One region of the Bacillus sp. FSL R5-0422 genome, then DNA from elsewhere that is predicted to be linked to it. Evidence: riboswitches for the same ligand, from Rfam matches in the RefSeq annotation. Region 1 holds a riboswitch; the other holds the start of a gene.
The links. A riboswitch is a leader RNA that binds a small molecule or an ion and turns the genes downstream of it on or off. The one in region 1 is predicted to bind thiamine pyrophosphate.
Positions count from the first base shown of each region.

Region 1 (8,155 bases):
TCACTAGGTAAACCAAGAATTGCCCAAGTGAAACGCGATGCAGATATTGCGACAGCAGAAGCAGATAAAGAAACACGTATCAAACGTGCAGAAGCAGATAAAGATGCGAAGAAATCTGAGCTTGAGCGTGCTACTGAAATCGCTGAAGCAGAAAAAATCAATGAGCTGAAAAGAGCAGAATTCAGACGTGAACAAGATACAGCAAAAGCAAGCGCCGACCAAGCGTACGATCTTGAAACAGCTCGTAATCGTCAGCACGTAACTGAACAAGAAATGCAAGTAAAGATCATTGAACGACAGAAGCAAATTGAATTAGAAGAAAAAGAGATTCAGCGTCGTGAGCGTCAATACGATTCTGAAGTGAAAAAGAAAGCAGATGCAGACCGTTATGCTGTTGAGCAGTCAGCTGCAGCGGAAAAAGCGAAACGCCTTGCAGAAGCGGATGCTAAGAAATACAGCATTGAAGCAATGGCAAAAGCAGAAGCTGAGAAAGTCCGAATTGACGGGCTTGCCAAAGCGGAAGCGGATCGTGCGAAAGGGGAAACTGAAGCAGAGGTCATTAGACTGAAAGGACTTGCGGAAGCAGAAGCGAAAGAGAAAATCGCTGAAGCATTTGAACAGTATGGTCAGGCAGCGATCCTTGATATGATCGTGAAAATGCTTCCTGAATATGCGAAGCAAGTATCTGCACCACTTTCTAATATTGATAAAATTACGGTTGTGGATACGGGAGGTAACGGAGAAGGTAGCGGTGCCAATAAAGTCACTGGCTATGCTACAAACCTCATGTCCAGTCTGCAAGAAAGTCTGAAAGCATCCTCTGGAATCGATGTCAAAGAAATTATTGAGAACTTTTCCGGCAAAGGCAATGTGAAGCAAAGCATTCAGGAACTAACGAATGAAATCAAACAACCAAGAAAAAAAGAGATCGCTGATACTCAAATAGAAGAATAAAATCAATAGACACCTTCCATCAGAAGGTGTCTATTTGGCATTTGCCCAGTATGGATTCCTTTTTACATATGAAGAAAGATTTACGAGAATACCAGCAGATATCATCATGAACACTAGGGAGGAGCCGCCATAACTAATGAAGGGAAGCGGAATGCCTGTGATCGGAAGAAGACCAAAGACAGCGCCTAAATTAAAGACGGCTTGGAGCATGATCTGAAACGTAAGCCCAATCGTTAACAGTTTTCCAAAAGGGTCTTGTAAAGCATGCACAATTCGCATTGCGCGATACATGATGAGTAGATATGCGCCCATCACAATCAACACCCCCATGATGCCCAGCTCTTCACTGATAATGGCCATAATAAAATCCGTATGGGCTTCAGGAAGAAAGCCTAGCTTTTGAATGCTCCCTCCTAAGCCATTCCCTGTCAGCCCGCCTGAATTCATTGCGAGATACGAATGAATGAGCTGATAGCCATCTCCATCTTCATACTGAAAAGGATCACGAAAAGAAGTCAGCCGCTTCAAACGGTATGGAGCTGTCACTGCAAAAAAAGTGATGCCTGCTGCGGCAATCGATCCTAGTAAAATGAGATGGCGCGTTTTCAGTCCAGCGCACAATAAAATAATGCCGCAGCTTAATAAAATAGACACAGCTGTGCCTAAATCAGGCTGTTTTAAGATGAATAAAAAAACAAAACTTAAAAGGATCAGTGGCGGCATTACACCTCTTTTAAAAGAGGTAATGTACGCCTGTTTTTTCGCGTACACATAGGCAAAATAAATCACCATCACTAGTTTCACAGCTTCAGAAGGTTGGAGCATAAGAGAGCCCAGCTGAATCCATCGCTGAGAATTGTTTTTCACAACACCGATTCCAGGAAGCAGAACTAGAATGAGACATAGCAATGACAGCATGACAAGCCACTTGATCCATTTACGATAAATCTGATAAGGGAAAAGAGCAGCAATGAAGAAAAAGAATCCCCCAATCAGGAGCCATTGCCATTGTTTAATAAAGAAATAGCTGCCTTTCTCATACTTCACTTCTCCTAAAGGATAACTAGCACTGTACACCATCAGTAAACCAAATAAACAGAGGAACGCAATTGTTCCAACAAGAACGAGGTCGACTCTTTTGAGATGAGATAGAAAAAATGTTACCATCTTCAATTCCAATTGTCTCCGAACATATAGGATGATGATCTGATATTGACACTAAACACGAGGCCAATGGCAATCATGTTAGTGAGTAGCGCACTGCCTCCATAGCTGATAAAAGGAAGCGCGAGTCCTGTTACAGGCATTAATCCAATTGTCATTCCTACGTTTTGGAAAACTTGAAACACGATCAGCCCAACGACACCCGCACATATGTACAAACCATAAAGCGTATTCGCGTGCATAGCCACATGAATAATTCGGTAAATCATCATTAAGTACAAACACATCAAAAGGGAGGCGCCGATAAAACCAAACTCCTCACCAATGACGGCAAAGATAAAATCCGTATGCGCTTCAGGGATATTACCGCCTTGTACTTGGTGCCCCTTTGTAAAACCGCTTCCTGATAATTGACCTGATCCAATGCCGAGCATTGATTGTTTTAGCTGATACCCGTATGTTGAATCAAATTCATCGGGAGAGAGCCAGCCATAAATGCGATCAAGCTGATGTGGCTTAATGATTTTTGTGAAATGCTCAAAGTGTTCGTTGTGTAAGTAGACCAAAAATGAAAGAAATGTCACAAAAGAAGCCGTTAATGCTGCCATCATCTTGCTAGAAATCCCTGACACAAGCATCAGTGTAAAGGCGATAGATAATATGACGAGCGCTGTCCCTAAATCAGGCTGAACTAAAATGAGGAAAAAAGGGACAACGGTCCAGCAAACGACTTTACTTGTAGGAATGATACTTTCTTTAAACGAGAATCGCTGATGCTTGTATTGGTTCAGCACAGCCGCTAGAAGCAAGATCACAAAAATTTTCATGAACTCTGATGGCTGAACTTTGATTGAACCGAAGCTGATCCACCTTTGCGAACCGTTTTGACTCGTTCCAAAAAAGTGCACAAGAATAATGAGAAAAATACCACCTGCAAATAACCGAAAAGATAAACGCTCAAGCAATTCATAATCAAAGTATGCAGCTATGGCCATGAGACCAAAGCCGACGATATACCAGAAGATTTGTCTTTTGACGAAATAAAACATATCCTGCGTTTCATACTGCCCCGATCCGCTATATACAGCTATCAGGCTGATGACAAAGAAACAAATGACAGTGAGTAAAAGGATGAAGTCAATGCTGTACTGTTTTTTCATAGCTTCTTTTCCTGTTACCTATTTGTCAGCTGGTCTATGACGATTTTCACAGCCGCAGCATCATCAATGTAGCCGATCGGAAAAATATAATCTGGTATTAAATCAACAGGCATAATGAAATAAAGGAGCGCGCCCCCCATCAGCATTAATTCTCGAGAAGTACCTCGTCCGGTCATGAATAAGCTGTACATGTCTTTCAAATGCTGAAGGAATGGTCCGATGCCGTTTAGCGTCTCCATCTTTTTCTCAAACTTTGCCGAGATCGTTTCTTTTCCCTCGTTTGTTTGGCTATAGGTCTCATATTCGTTTAGCTTTTGTTTCAATTTCGTCTGACTAAATGTACCGTCATAGACCTCCTGATCTTTCAGTGTTGTTTCGATCTCTTCTACCGCTTGGATGAACGTATCACTATGTACCTTTTCGTTTTTGATTGGAAACCCAGCAGCAGCTAATAGTTGATCTAATGATAGGTTGAGAGAATCTGAAAGCCGCTGCAGATGATTCAAAGTTGGTTTTCTTTTTCCGTTCATGATTCGAGACAGTGTCGCTTTATCAATTTCTGTGTATGTGCTGAGCTCTCTTAAAGATAAAGAACGTTGTTGCAATCTTTCCTTTAAAAGAGTCCCAAGCTCAGTTGTTTTAGAATCCATTTTACGCCATCCTTTGTATGATGTATCAACTCTTCTATAGAAGAAGTCGTACTCAATATAAAGGTGTGTTGACAAAATGTCAACGGATATCCTTTACTGGTTGAATTTTAGGAAATAGGAATTTATCATAATAAAGATATGGTGAAAAAATGAGAAGGAGTGGCGCGGATGAAGGTGAGACATGCTGTACAACAAGATATTCCTAAAATCGCCGAAATACATGTGAAGAGCTGGCAGACGACTTATCAAGGTATTATCAATCAGGATTATTTGGATGGTTTAAAAATAGAAGAGCGAGAAGAGAGCTGGAGAAGAATGTCACTTGAAGGGACGTTTGTCGCAGAAGATGCCGAGGGGGTATTTGGTTTTGCTTCTTTTGGAAAACAACGTGATGAGAGGTATCCAACATATGATGGAGAACTTTACGCGATCTATTTATTGCAAAAGAAACAGAGATCAGGAGCAGGAATTGCTTTAATTGCAGAAGGAGTGCGTTATTTAATAGAGAAAGGGTATCAAAATATACTGCTGTGGGTATTTGAACAAAACTCGGCAAAGCATTTTTATCAAAAGCTTCAACCTCATTTTGTCGTTACCAGCCAGTTCGAGCTGGCTGGCGAGAAGCATGATGAAATAGGGTACGGGTGGGAGCTACCTGTATTAAATGACCATCTACACCGAATTAAATCGTCAGCTTCCAATAATAATGAGAGAAAAATGTGAAAAGCACCGCTAGCAACATATAAGAGATAAGAGGAGAAGCTTCTACTTTTCCTTTTATTCCTGCTATCTTTAAAGCTTCATAGAAACCTGCCAAAAAATAAGCAAGACTGAGAATATAACAGCACAGCATAATGGAGTAAGGGTTCATTGACGTACCTCCAACATGAAATCTTCTACTATTAATAGATTCCATAGAGCGCCAATTTATGCATAAAAAAATAACCAGCTGAAATCAGCCAGTTATTTTTTGTGAGGAAAAACCAAACGAGATGCACTTGGTATGAGTATGCAAAGAACGATACTGCAAATAATAAATGAAGGGACCATATATGTGCTGTTATAAATTAAAGAGTAAACCCAACCTGGCGTTCCTTTTGGTGCATTCTGAGAAAAGAAAACAACACCAGAAATAAAGAACGTCAACAGTCTGAAGAAACTTGCAACAAATACGGATAAAGTAATATAGAAGAATTGCTGCTTTCGTTTTTGATCCTGAATGGCTTTTTTAATCAATCCAGAAAATAGGCCACTTAGGGAAATGACAACAGATGCGACGAAATAATCGAGAAATCCTTGAACTGGTGTAGCAATAATAGGACCATTCATCAGCTGAAGGCCTGCAATAAGCACGCCAATGATAAACCCGGTTGATATTCCCCATCTAATAGACATAAGAATGACGGGGATCATAATTAGCGCAAGAGATCCGCCATTCGGCATTCTTAAAAAGAGACCTGATAAGTAATCTAATACAAGTGCAAGTGAAGTCATAATTGCGATTTCCATCAGTCGTACCAATTGGTTTGATTGCTGCATAAAAAAATCTCCCTTTTCATGAATTGAGCAAGGAGAGACCGTGTAAGGATGAGTATGTTATTCATAGAAAAACATATCGAGTTGAATACACCACATGTATTCAAATGAATCCACATTCCTACTTCAGTATTAACTGACAGGTTCAAAGGGTCAGAACAACAAGTGTTCACTCTCAGCACAAAGCTCCCCCTGCGGTTATTTAGTTTTCTTCTATTATAAATATACTAAAGACCTTCTAGATCAACAATAGAGAATTCCTGTGACAATCGATTTTTGTATGATTATATAGGTAGAGATAAGGGAAAATAAATTATTTAGAAAAAATACTTGTTTCCTCTCTCAAAAGGTGTTATATTTGTATTCGCCGCTAAAACAGCGCGGTTATTAAATAACATAAAGAAAAAAGTTATTGACTTTATCTTGATAGAATGTTATATTAATAAAGTCGCCTCTGAGAGACGGCGAAGATGATCTTTGAAAACTAAATAAGACAAAACGTACCTGTTAATTCGAGTTTTTATAAAAAATCCTATGATGTTTCATAGGTAGTCAGTCAAACGCTGACGAGGCAGGAAATGATCACATGCTAAGTTCGCTACATCGTGTAGCAACGCATGTGTGATATGCATCCTGCATACCTCGGAGAGTTTGATCCTGGCTCAGGACGAACGCTGGCGGCGTGCCTAATACATGCAAGTCGAGCGGACAGAAGGGAGCTTGCTCCCGGATGTTAGCGGCGGACGGGTGAGTAACACGTGGGTAACCTGCCTGTAAGACTGGGATAACTCCGGGAAACCGGAGCTAATACCGGATAGTTCCTTGAACCGCATGGTTCAAGGATGAAAGACGGTTTCGGCTGTCACTTACAGATGGACCCGCGGCGCATTAGCTAGTTGGTGGGGTAATGGCTCACCAAGGCGACGATGCGTAGCCGACCTGAGAGGGTGATCGGCCACACTGGGACTGAGACACGGCCCAGACTCCTACGGGAGGCAGCAGTAGGGAATCTTCCGCAATGGACGAAAGTCTGACGGAGCAACGCCGCGTGAGTGATGAAGGTTTTCGGATCGTAAAGCTCTGTTGTTAGGGAAGAACAAGTGCGAGAGTAACTGCTCGCACCTTGACGGTACCTAACCAGAAAGCCACGGCTAACTACGTGCCAGCAGCCGCGGTAATACGTAGGTGGCAAGCGTTGTCCGGAATTATTGGGCGTAAAGGGCTCGCAGGCGGTTTCTTAAGTCTGATGTGAAAGCCCCCGGCTCAACCGGGGAGGGTCATTGGAAACTGGGAAACTTGAGTGCAGAAGAGGAGAGTGGAATTCCACGTGTAGCGGTGAAATGCGTAGAGATGTGGAGGAACACCAGTGGCGAAGGCGACTCTCTGGTCTGTAACTGACGCTGAGGAGCGAAAGCGTGGGGAGCGAACAGGATTAGATACCCTGGTAGTCCACGCCGTAAACGATGAGTGCTAAGTGTTAGGGGGTTTCCGCCCCTTAGTGCTGCAGCTAACGCATTAAGCACTCCGCCTGGGGAGTACGGTCGCAAGACTGAAACTCAAAGGAATTGACGGGGGCCCGCACAAGCGGTGGAGCATGTGGTTTAATTCGAAGCAACGCGAAGAACCTTACCAGGTCTTGACATCCTCTGACAACCCTAGAGATAGGGCTTTCCCTTCGGGGACAGAGTGACAGGTGGTGCATGGTTGTCGTCAGCTCGTGTCGTGAGATGTTGGGTTAAGTCCCGCAACGAGCGCAACCCTTGATCTTAGTTGCCAGCATTTAGTTGGGCACTCTAAGGTGACTGCCGGTGACAAACCGGAGGAAGGTGGGGATGACGTCAAATCATCATGCCCCTTATGACCTGGGCTACACACGTGCTACAATGGACAGAACAAAGGGCTGCGAGACCGCAAGGTTTAGCCAATCCCATAAATCTGTTCTCAGTTCGGATCGCAGTCTGCAACTCGACTGCGTGAAGCTGGAATCGCTAGTAATCGCGGATCAGCATGCCGCGGTGAATACGTTCCCGGGCCTTGTACACACCGCCCGTCACACCACGAGAGTTTGTAACACCCGAAGTCGGTGAGGTAACCTTTATGGAGCCAGCCGCCGAAGGTGGGACAGATGATTGGGGTGAAGTCGTAACAAGGTAGCCGTATCGGAAGGTGCGGCTGGATCACCTCCTTTCTAAGGATATATGGAGCAGCGTGCGTTTTCGTCTTGTTTAGTTTTGAAGGATCATTCCTTCAAAACATGTCTCTAGCGAGACAGGATTGTTCTTTGAAAACTAGATAACAATAAGTAATACATTCACATTGAATGCAATGCAAAGTTCATCACACATAGTGATTCTTTCTAAAGTAAGAAATGGTTAAGTTAGAAAGGGCGCACGGTGGATGCCTTGGCACTAGGAGCCGATGAAGGACGGGACGAACACCGATATGCTTCGGGGAGCTGTAAGCAAGCTTTGATCCGGAGATTTCCGAATGGGGAAACCCACTGCTCGTAATGGAGTAGTATCCATACTTGAATACATAGAGTATGAGAAGGCATACCCGGGGAACTGAAACATCTAAGTACCCGGAGGAAGAGAAAGCAAATGCGATTCCCTGAGTAGCGGCGAGCGAAACGGGAACAGCCCAAACCAAGAGGCTTGCCTCTTGGGGTTGTAGGACACTCTATACGGAGTT
Region 1 covers NZ_CP152014.1:2,687,094-2,695,248, reverse strand. The annotation lists gene MKX52_RS13835 (flotillin family protein) at 1-954, shown strand, start outside; gene ftsW (putative lipid II flippase FtsW) at 985-2,127, opposite strand; gene rodA (rod shape-determining protein RodA) at 2,124-3,278, opposite strand; gene MKX52_RS13820 (DUF1232 domain-containing protein) at 3,293-3,928, opposite strand; gene MKX52_RS13815 (GNAT family N-acetyltransferase) at 4,097-4,651, shown strand; gene thiT (energy-coupled thiamine transporter ThiT) at 4,892-5,467, opposite strand; TPP riboswitch at 5,566-5,667, opposite strand; rRNA gene MKX52_RS13805 (16S ribosomal RNA) at 6,104-7,652, shown strand; rRNA gene MKX52_RS13800 (23S ribosomal RNA) at 7,835-8,155, shown strand, end outside.

Region 2 (8,155 bases), 310 kb from region 1:
TGACTCATTTTTTCGCAGAGGATATTGGTTTTGGAGATGTATCAGCTGATGGCATTTTTGGAGAAAAGAAAGGAACAGCCTATATCATCGCAAAACAATCGGGTGTATTGGCAGGTTCTCAAGTCATTGACATAGGATACCGCCTGCTGAATGAACAGATTCAGACTGAGTTGTTTTTTAAAGAAGGTGAATGGGTTCATTCAGGGGCAGTTTTAGCGAAAATAAAAGGACCAGTCAGCGACTTATTAAAAGGAGAACGGGTCATTTTAAATGTCTTGCAGCGCATGACAGGTATCGCCACTTTAACACATGAAGCAGTACAGCGATTAGCGGACCCGTCGATTACGATTTGTGATACGAGAAAAACGACGCCTGGCTTGCGTATGTTAGAGAAATACGCTGTGAAGACAGGGGGCGGAAAGAATCATCGCTTCGGTTTATCAGATGGGGTGATGATTAAAGATAATCATATTGCCGCATGCGGCTCTATTCAAGAAGCTGTAGAGAAAGCAAGAGCATATGCCGGTCATATGGTGAAAATTGAAGTGGAAATTGAATCAGAAACGCAGCTAAAGGAAGCTATTGAGGCAAAGGCCGATGTCATCATGTTTGACAACTGCTCTCCGGACGAAGTGAAACGTTTTAAACAAATGACGCCGGAGACAATTCTGACCGAGGCTTCAGGAGGCATCACACTAGAGACATTGCCAAGTTACAGAGGAACAGGTGTCGACCTTATTTCGCTTGGTTTTCTGACACACTCTGCTCCAGCATTTGATTTTAGTATGAATATGGAATTCAGTCATAAAGGGGGAACCACTCATGTCACTGCTTGATGTACTGGCAAACCAGCATGTAGCCATGATGCCAGAAGAATATAAACACCGCTCTGTTGATGAGATGGAGCAGCGTGTGGTAGACATTAAACGAACCTTTGGATCAAAGCTTTTTATACCAGGGCATCATTATCAAAAGGATGAAGTCATCCAATTTGCAGATGCAACAGGAGATTCATTGCAGCTCGCACAAATAGCTGCAGACAACAAGGAAGCAGAATACATTGTGTTCTGCGGTGTTCATTTCATGGCTGAAACAGCAGATATGCTGTCAAACAAGAATCAAAAGGTTCTTTTGCCAGATATGAGAGCAGGCTGTTCAATGGCAGATATGGCGAACATGAAACAAACGGATCGAGCATGGGAGCAGCTCACTGATCTGTTTGGGGAGACAATTCTTCCACTTACGTATGTCAACTCAACAGCTGATATTAAAGCATTTGTCGGAAAGCATGGCGGGGCCACTGTGACATCATCAAACGCAAAAAAAATGCTGGAGTGGGCGCTCACACAAAAAGAACGGATTCTGTTTCTCCCTGATCAGCATTTGGGGCGTAATACGGCCTTTGATTTAGGCATTTCACTTGAAGAAATGGCTGTGTGGGATCAAATAGAAGAAAGGCTCATCACCGATCAGCCACTTTCACGCATTAAGATGATTTTATGGAAAGGCCACTGCTCTGTCCATGAGAAATTTACGGTGCGGAATATTGAAGAAACGAGGAAAAGAGACCGTGACATTCAAATTCTCGTCCATCCAGAGTGTACACATGAAGTCGTCAAGGCTTCTGATCTTGCCGGTTCCACGAAATTTATTATTGATACGATCAAAGAAGCACCCGCAGGAAGCAAGTGGGCAATTGGAACAGAGATGAATTTGGTCAAGCGAATCATCGATCAGCATCCAGATAAACAAATCGAATCCCTTAATCCAGATATGTGTCCATGTTTGACGATGAATCGGATCGATCTCCCTCATTTGTTATGGTCACTTGAAAGCATTAAGAAAGGTGATCCGGTCGGTTTGATTCAAGTCAATGAAGACACGACAAAAGACGCTTTACTTGCACTGAATAAAATGCTCGCCATTAAATAATGAATTAGTCCCTCCTATCAGAAAACAAGTTTTTATCATATCGGCTTATAAATAGGCATAAATTTATGGTGAAACATATTGTACTTCTGACATAACCGTTACGTTCACGTTTTGCATAGGAGGGGAAAACGTTGAAAATTCATATTGTGCAAAAAGGAGACTCCCTTTGGAAAATTTCAAAGAAATATGGAGTCGACTTTCAAGAATTGAAAAAACTAAATTCACAGCTCAGTAATCCAGATTTAATCATGCCGGGTATGAAGATCAAGATTCCATCTAGTGGTGTTCCTGTAAAAACAGATCATCAGAAAGCAAAAGAAATGCCAAAGCCGAAAGAACATCCGTATGTGAAAGAAAAGCCAAAAGATGTCGTGCAAGTGCAAGATACGAAGCCAAAAGAAAAGCCAAACGAACCTGTACCATATGTACCGCCAGTGCCAAAGATCGAGCAGCCCGTTTTTCCGCAAGTCGATGTGAACTATTATCAGACCAATCTCTACCAGCCATTCACGCCTCCTCCCAAAAAAGAACATCATGAGAAAAAAGATCACGTTCATGAAAAGAAAGATCATGTTCATGACAAGAAGGATCATAAAGATCATGTTCACTATGAGAATAAGGAGCATAAAGATCACAAGGACCATTTCCATCATGAAAAGAAAGATCATTTAAAAGATGAGGTGGCAAAGGGGTATGATCCGTTTATTCATATCTCGCATCAAAAGGAGGAGGGAAAAGATATGGAGCACAGCAATTACCCAAACCTTCCTAATTTCCCGCAAATGCCGAATGTAGCAGGCGCAGCGGTAGGGGGAATGGCTGAGAATAAGGAACATCATCATCACCAGCATCATGACGCATATGATCCTTATTATGGTTATGGTCATTACATGCCAGCGATGTATCCATATCCGCAGCAAATGGTACCAGCGTCGCCAATTTTACCAGGTTCAGGTCTTTGCTACCCTGTCCAGCCGTATTATCACCATCACATGATGCCATATCCATACCCAGCGCAGCCATATTATCCTGCGTATCAAGCGCCAGCTTATTACGGAGAACATTATGAACATCATGCAAATGATGGTCATCACTGGCACCACCATATGCATCCGAATGCCAATGCAAACGCCAATGTCAATGCGAACGTCAATCAAGGCTTTTATCCAAATGTTTCAAATGAAGCTTATGGCAAGGAAGACTGCGGATGTGATGATGGCATGAAGCAGCATCAACCGTGGCCAGGACATTACCCGAATCCTGTACCTTATGGCCAAATGGGAGCTTATCCAGCGCAGCCTTATATGCAGCCATATCCAGGTCAATCTGTTTTTGCAAGACCAGAGGAAGACGAAGAAGAGTAATAAAAGAAGGAGCGATCTCAATCGTTCCTTTTTTTGTTTATAACTGACAGCTTGATTTTCCCCAAAACTGTACATGCTAAAACAGAGCCTGTTTCGCGCTCATGAGATTGAATTTGTACAGGGGGTTTTTCGTTTGAGACAAAAATGGCAAAAAACGATCGCATTAGTGCTTCTTCCTATTGGGTTAACGGCATGTGGTACAAATGACAATGCAGGTGTCGATACACGTCACAATCAATCAGGTCAGCCAGTTGGATATCATTCGAATAATCGTGCGGATGACAATAACCAAGATCACCAAGGACCAGTTTCCGAACTCATGGAGGGAATGAACGGTGGGAATACAACGAATGTTGATTATCGCACCCGTCCTCAAGCTGACGATCGAACGCCTCTCGCAGGTGGAGATGGACGATATAGCCATGGAGATATGAACTACCATAACCAAATGTCGTTCTCTGGCTACGATAAACAAGAAAACGTGCAGCGTTCAAGAAAAATTGCCAATCGCGTCAATAAAATGAATCATGTTGCAGACTCGCAAGTAATGGTAACAGATGAAAATGTGTATATTGCCATTAAATCAGATGGGCGTCTGACATCAGAGGGAATATCACAAGTGGAAGAAGCAGCGACTCGTTATGCGGATGGAAGAGCTGTCCAAGTCATTAAAGACGAGGGTGCTTTCACACGCTTTAGAGATATGAGAAGAACACAATTTGAAACAGATCAAACAGGCATGACTCGATAGGTTCGAGAATAAAAAAGGCTAAAGTTCCTCAAGAACTTTAGCCTTTTCTTAAAAATAAACCTTGATGCCCATATAAAATTCGTAAAAGAAATAACAGCCAAACCCTAGTAATAAAATACCAGCAATAATGGATGTCCATTTGATCATCGTTTGGTTCATCACTTTTCTTGTTAAGGATACAAGAGTGAGGAGACCGATGTCATGAAGGAGAATTCCTGCCAATATACCACCTGATGCTAGCATAAATTCAGATGAATCTGTTTTTGTATAGGCATCTGCCAGTACAGCACCGAATACAGAAACCCAAAACACAAGGTTTCCAGGAGATACCGCGACAAGCAAGCCGTTTCTGTACGTTTTTGCGAATGATTTATTGACTTTTTCGCCAGCTAAATGGATGTCTTGATCCGCATGTTTAATGGAATCGTATGCGAGAATCATTAAGAATATAGCTCCGATTAGCCAAAGCGGGATTTGGACAAATGGCAGTGATAAAAACTGAGCAAATCCAGCATATAAAGCCAAGATAAGTAAGAGATCGATGGTCATGCCGCCTGCTCCTACGGTTAAACCATGAAAGAAGCCGTTTTTTAATCCCTGTTTTGTCATTTCAACCGTGATCGCTCCGACTGGCAGAGCAATTGAGAATCCTACGACGATAAATGTGAGAAATGTTTGCAATCGACTAGAACTTCCTTTGAAAAAGTTTGTATAAAAATTCTCCGTTTAGATTAATTATACATAATAGGAGGAAAGGATCAATGATTATTTCAGTTTTTATCTAAATGGTTGGGATGGAGGGTGTATATCAATGTGTATATTAAGCTGGCTTTATTTCTTTTGTAGTGAAAAGGAACTATTTTCCTGAAACTTCTTTTTTTCATGGCATCGCTATGCTACACTGTTGTGGAAAATAATAAATGTGACTAGGGGTGCCCGAGGCTGGGCTGAGAGAGAAGTGTATACTTCTTAACCCTTTGGACCTGATCTGGCTCGTACCAGCGTGGGGAAGTTGAAGATGATACATGGGTCATTTACGGATGACATTCATGTTTATTTCTAACGACGAAACCAGGTTCTTTTCATAGAGCCTGGTTTTTTGCTGGTGCTGATTCCATCCTGTCCGGTGACAAGAAGAGAAGGAGAGAACAGCAAATGAAAGAAAAGAAAAATATCCCAACAACTCAATCGTTATTATCAAGCTTTGACGGCAGCCGAAAGGTGTATGAGAAAGGGTCAAGACCTGACATTTTAGTGCCAAAAAGAGAAATTGCCCTCACGCAAACGGTGACGCAGGCAGGAATGATTCAAAATGAACCAATTCGTGTGTACGATACGAGTGGTCCTTACACGGATGAGCATGCCCATATCGATGTGACAAAAGGGCTTAACCGTCTGAGAGCAGCATGGGTCGAAGAAAGGGGAGATACAGAAAGCTATGAAGGGCGCCATGTAAAACCTGAAGATAACGGCTATCGCTCTAGAAACGGGTCTCATCAGCATATTCATACTGATTTTCATCATAAGCCGCTTCGTGCAAAACAAGGTGCCTGTGTGACGCAAATGCACTATGCAAAAAAAGGTATTGTCACGCCTGAAATGGAGTTCATCGCCTTAAGAGAAGGGCTAAGCCCTGAGTTCGTGAGAGAGGAAGTTGCCAGCGGAAGAGCTGTCATTCCAGCGAATATTAACCATCCTGAAAGTGAACCGATGATTATCGGAAGGCATTTTCATGTCAAAATCAATGCGAACATTGGCAATTCAGCTGTGACATCATCCATTGATGAAGAAGTTGAAAAAATGACATGGGCGATCAGATGGGGGGCAGACACCATGATGGATCTGTCTACAGGAAAGGATATTCATACAACGAGGGAATGGATCATACGGAATTGTCCAGTCCCAGTAGGCACCGTTCCCATTTATCAGGCGCTTGAGAAAGTGAATGGCGTGGCAGAAGATTTGACGTGGGACGTGTACAGAGACACATTAATTGAACAAGCAGAGCAAGGAGTAGACTACTTCACGATTCATGCGGGCGTGCGGTTAAGGTATATTCCTCTGACAGTCGACCGGGTGACTGGTATTGTTTCAAGAGGCGGTGCCATTATGGCAAGGTGGTGTCTTGCTCATCATCAAGAGAATTTCCTTTATACCCACTTTGAAGACATTTGTGAGATTATGAAAACGTATGATATTGCTTTTTCACTTGGAGATGGGCTTAGACCAGGATCAATAGCTGATGCCAATGATGAAGCGCAGTTTGCAGAGCTAGAAACGTTAGGTGAATTGACAGAGATCGCATGGAAACATGATGTACAGGTGATGATTGAAGGACCTGGACATGTTCCAATGGATAAAATCAAAGAAAATGTGGACAAGCAAATGGAGATTTGCAAAGAGGCACCATTTTATACATTAGGGCCTCTTACAACAGATATTGCTCCGGGATATGATCATATTACATCTGCCATCGGCGCAGCTATGATCGGCTGGTATGGAACAGCGATGCTATGCTATGTAACGCCAAAGGAGCATTTAGGGCTGCCGAACAAAGAAGATGTAAGAGAAGGTGTGATCGCTTATAAAATTGCCGCTCATGCTGCTGATCTAGCGAAAGGACATCCTGCTGCTCAAAAGCGCGATGATGCTTTATCGAAAGCAAGGTTTGAATTTAGATGGCGTGACCAATTCAACCTGTCAATTGATCCAGAAAGAGCGATGGCGTTCCATGATGAAACATTGCCTGCTGAAGGCGCTAAGACTGCCCATTTCTGCTCGATGTGCGGACCGAAGTTTTGTAGCATGAAAATTTCCCATGATATTCGCAATCAATCAGAAGAAGTGAAAAAAGAGATGGAGAAAAAGGCGAAGGAGTTTATCAGCGGAGGAAGTCAAATATATTCATCCTAAAAAAGAACCTACGGGGCTTTATATCAGATCACGGAAAAGGCTTTTCTTAAGAGGTGGAAAAATGCCTTTAATGCAACCCCTATCATGTCCAGACTTGGAATGAGGGCATCTGTTAAATGAAACAAGACTGTTTGTCTTTCTGGAGATGTTCGTTTCTTTTTCCGTTTCATAAAGAAAACCTCCTTTTTAAATAATATACTTCTTTGCAAAGAAGAGAGATAGAGATGTTGTTTGAATTTAAACAAAATTTAAACTTCTTGTGTTTGAAAGGAAAGAAGGAGGGGAAACGAGTTGAGTAGAGAATGAATGAAAAGAGCCGATCTATTTGGCCAGCTAACAAGAGAGAGTGGAAGGTGATCTTATGATGAAAGTATTTAAGGTAACATTTCATATGAACAATGGGGAAGTGCTTGATTTCGAGCTAAAACGTCCAGCTACCTATGATGTGTATAAGAAAATTGAAGAAGCCAATCATTGGTTTAAGCTGAATAATGAAATCATTAACTTATTAAATGTGAATAGCATCCATGTTGAAACAGAAACAGATTGACAGAGAAAAGCCGCTCGGTAAGAGCGGCTTTCATTATGCAGAGAAATCATTTCGATTATTAAGCTGACCACGGGACAGCCAGTTCTTTTTATAGAAATAAGCAATCACTTCAAGCCATAGACGTGGTGCTTTTTTCGGAAAAAAAGGCTTTTGATAATAAGCGTAAGCGGCTTTTAAGTCATCCCATTGATGGCAAGCTTTTGTTTGTGTGAAACGGGCAACGTCAATGACCCTGACCTGTCCTTCCTTTGTTAAGATCAGATTCCGCAGGTGGATGTCAGAAGGGTTCAACCCTTTCTCGCGTGCTTCTTCTAGCGCATCATCGACTTGTTCAATCATTTGTTTTTTAATAGGAATCCCCTTTGTGAGGCATTCATAAAAAGTATTTCCTTTAATATATTCCATTAAAATATACTGATCCCCAGATTCATAAATCTCAGGGTAGTAAGACGAACCAGAGAGTTTTTCATAAATGGCGGCTTCTTTACGGGCAATATGTTGATAAGAAGGGAAAAAGACTTTTAGCGCCATTTTCTTGCCGTCTTTTTTGTATGAAAAGACATAGGCACTTCTTCCTTTGCCACACAGCTCAAGCTCTGCCGGTTTAAAGGCAAGCTTATGAAGACGTTTATCCTCATGATACTG
Region 2 covers NZ_CP152014.1:2,372,464-2,380,618, reverse strand. The annotation lists gene nadC (carboxylating nicotinate-nucleotide diphosphorylase) at 1-836, shown strand, start outside; gene nadA (quinolinate synthase NadA) at 823-1,932, shown strand; gene safA (SafA/ExsA family spore coat assembly protein) at 2,064-3,296, shown strand; gene MKX52_RS12165 (YhcN/YlaJ family sporulation lipoprotein) at 3,430-4,047, shown strand; gene MKX52_RS12160 (LysE family transporter) at 4,096-4,728, opposite strand; TPP riboswitch at 4,966-5,074, shown strand; gene thiC (phosphomethylpyrimidine synthase ThiC) at 5,203-6,960, shown strand; gene MKX52_RS12150 (hypothetical protein) at 6,984-7,130, opposite strand; gene MKX52_RS12145 (hypothetical protein) at 7,322-7,510, shown strand; gene MKX52_RS12140 (serine/threonine protein kinase) at 7,544-8,155, opposite strand, start outside.
Region 2: another riboswitch for thiamine pyrophosphate. It lies ahead of thiC (phosphomethylpyrimidine synthase ThiC); the one in region 1 lies ahead of thiT (energy-coupled thiamine transporter ThiT).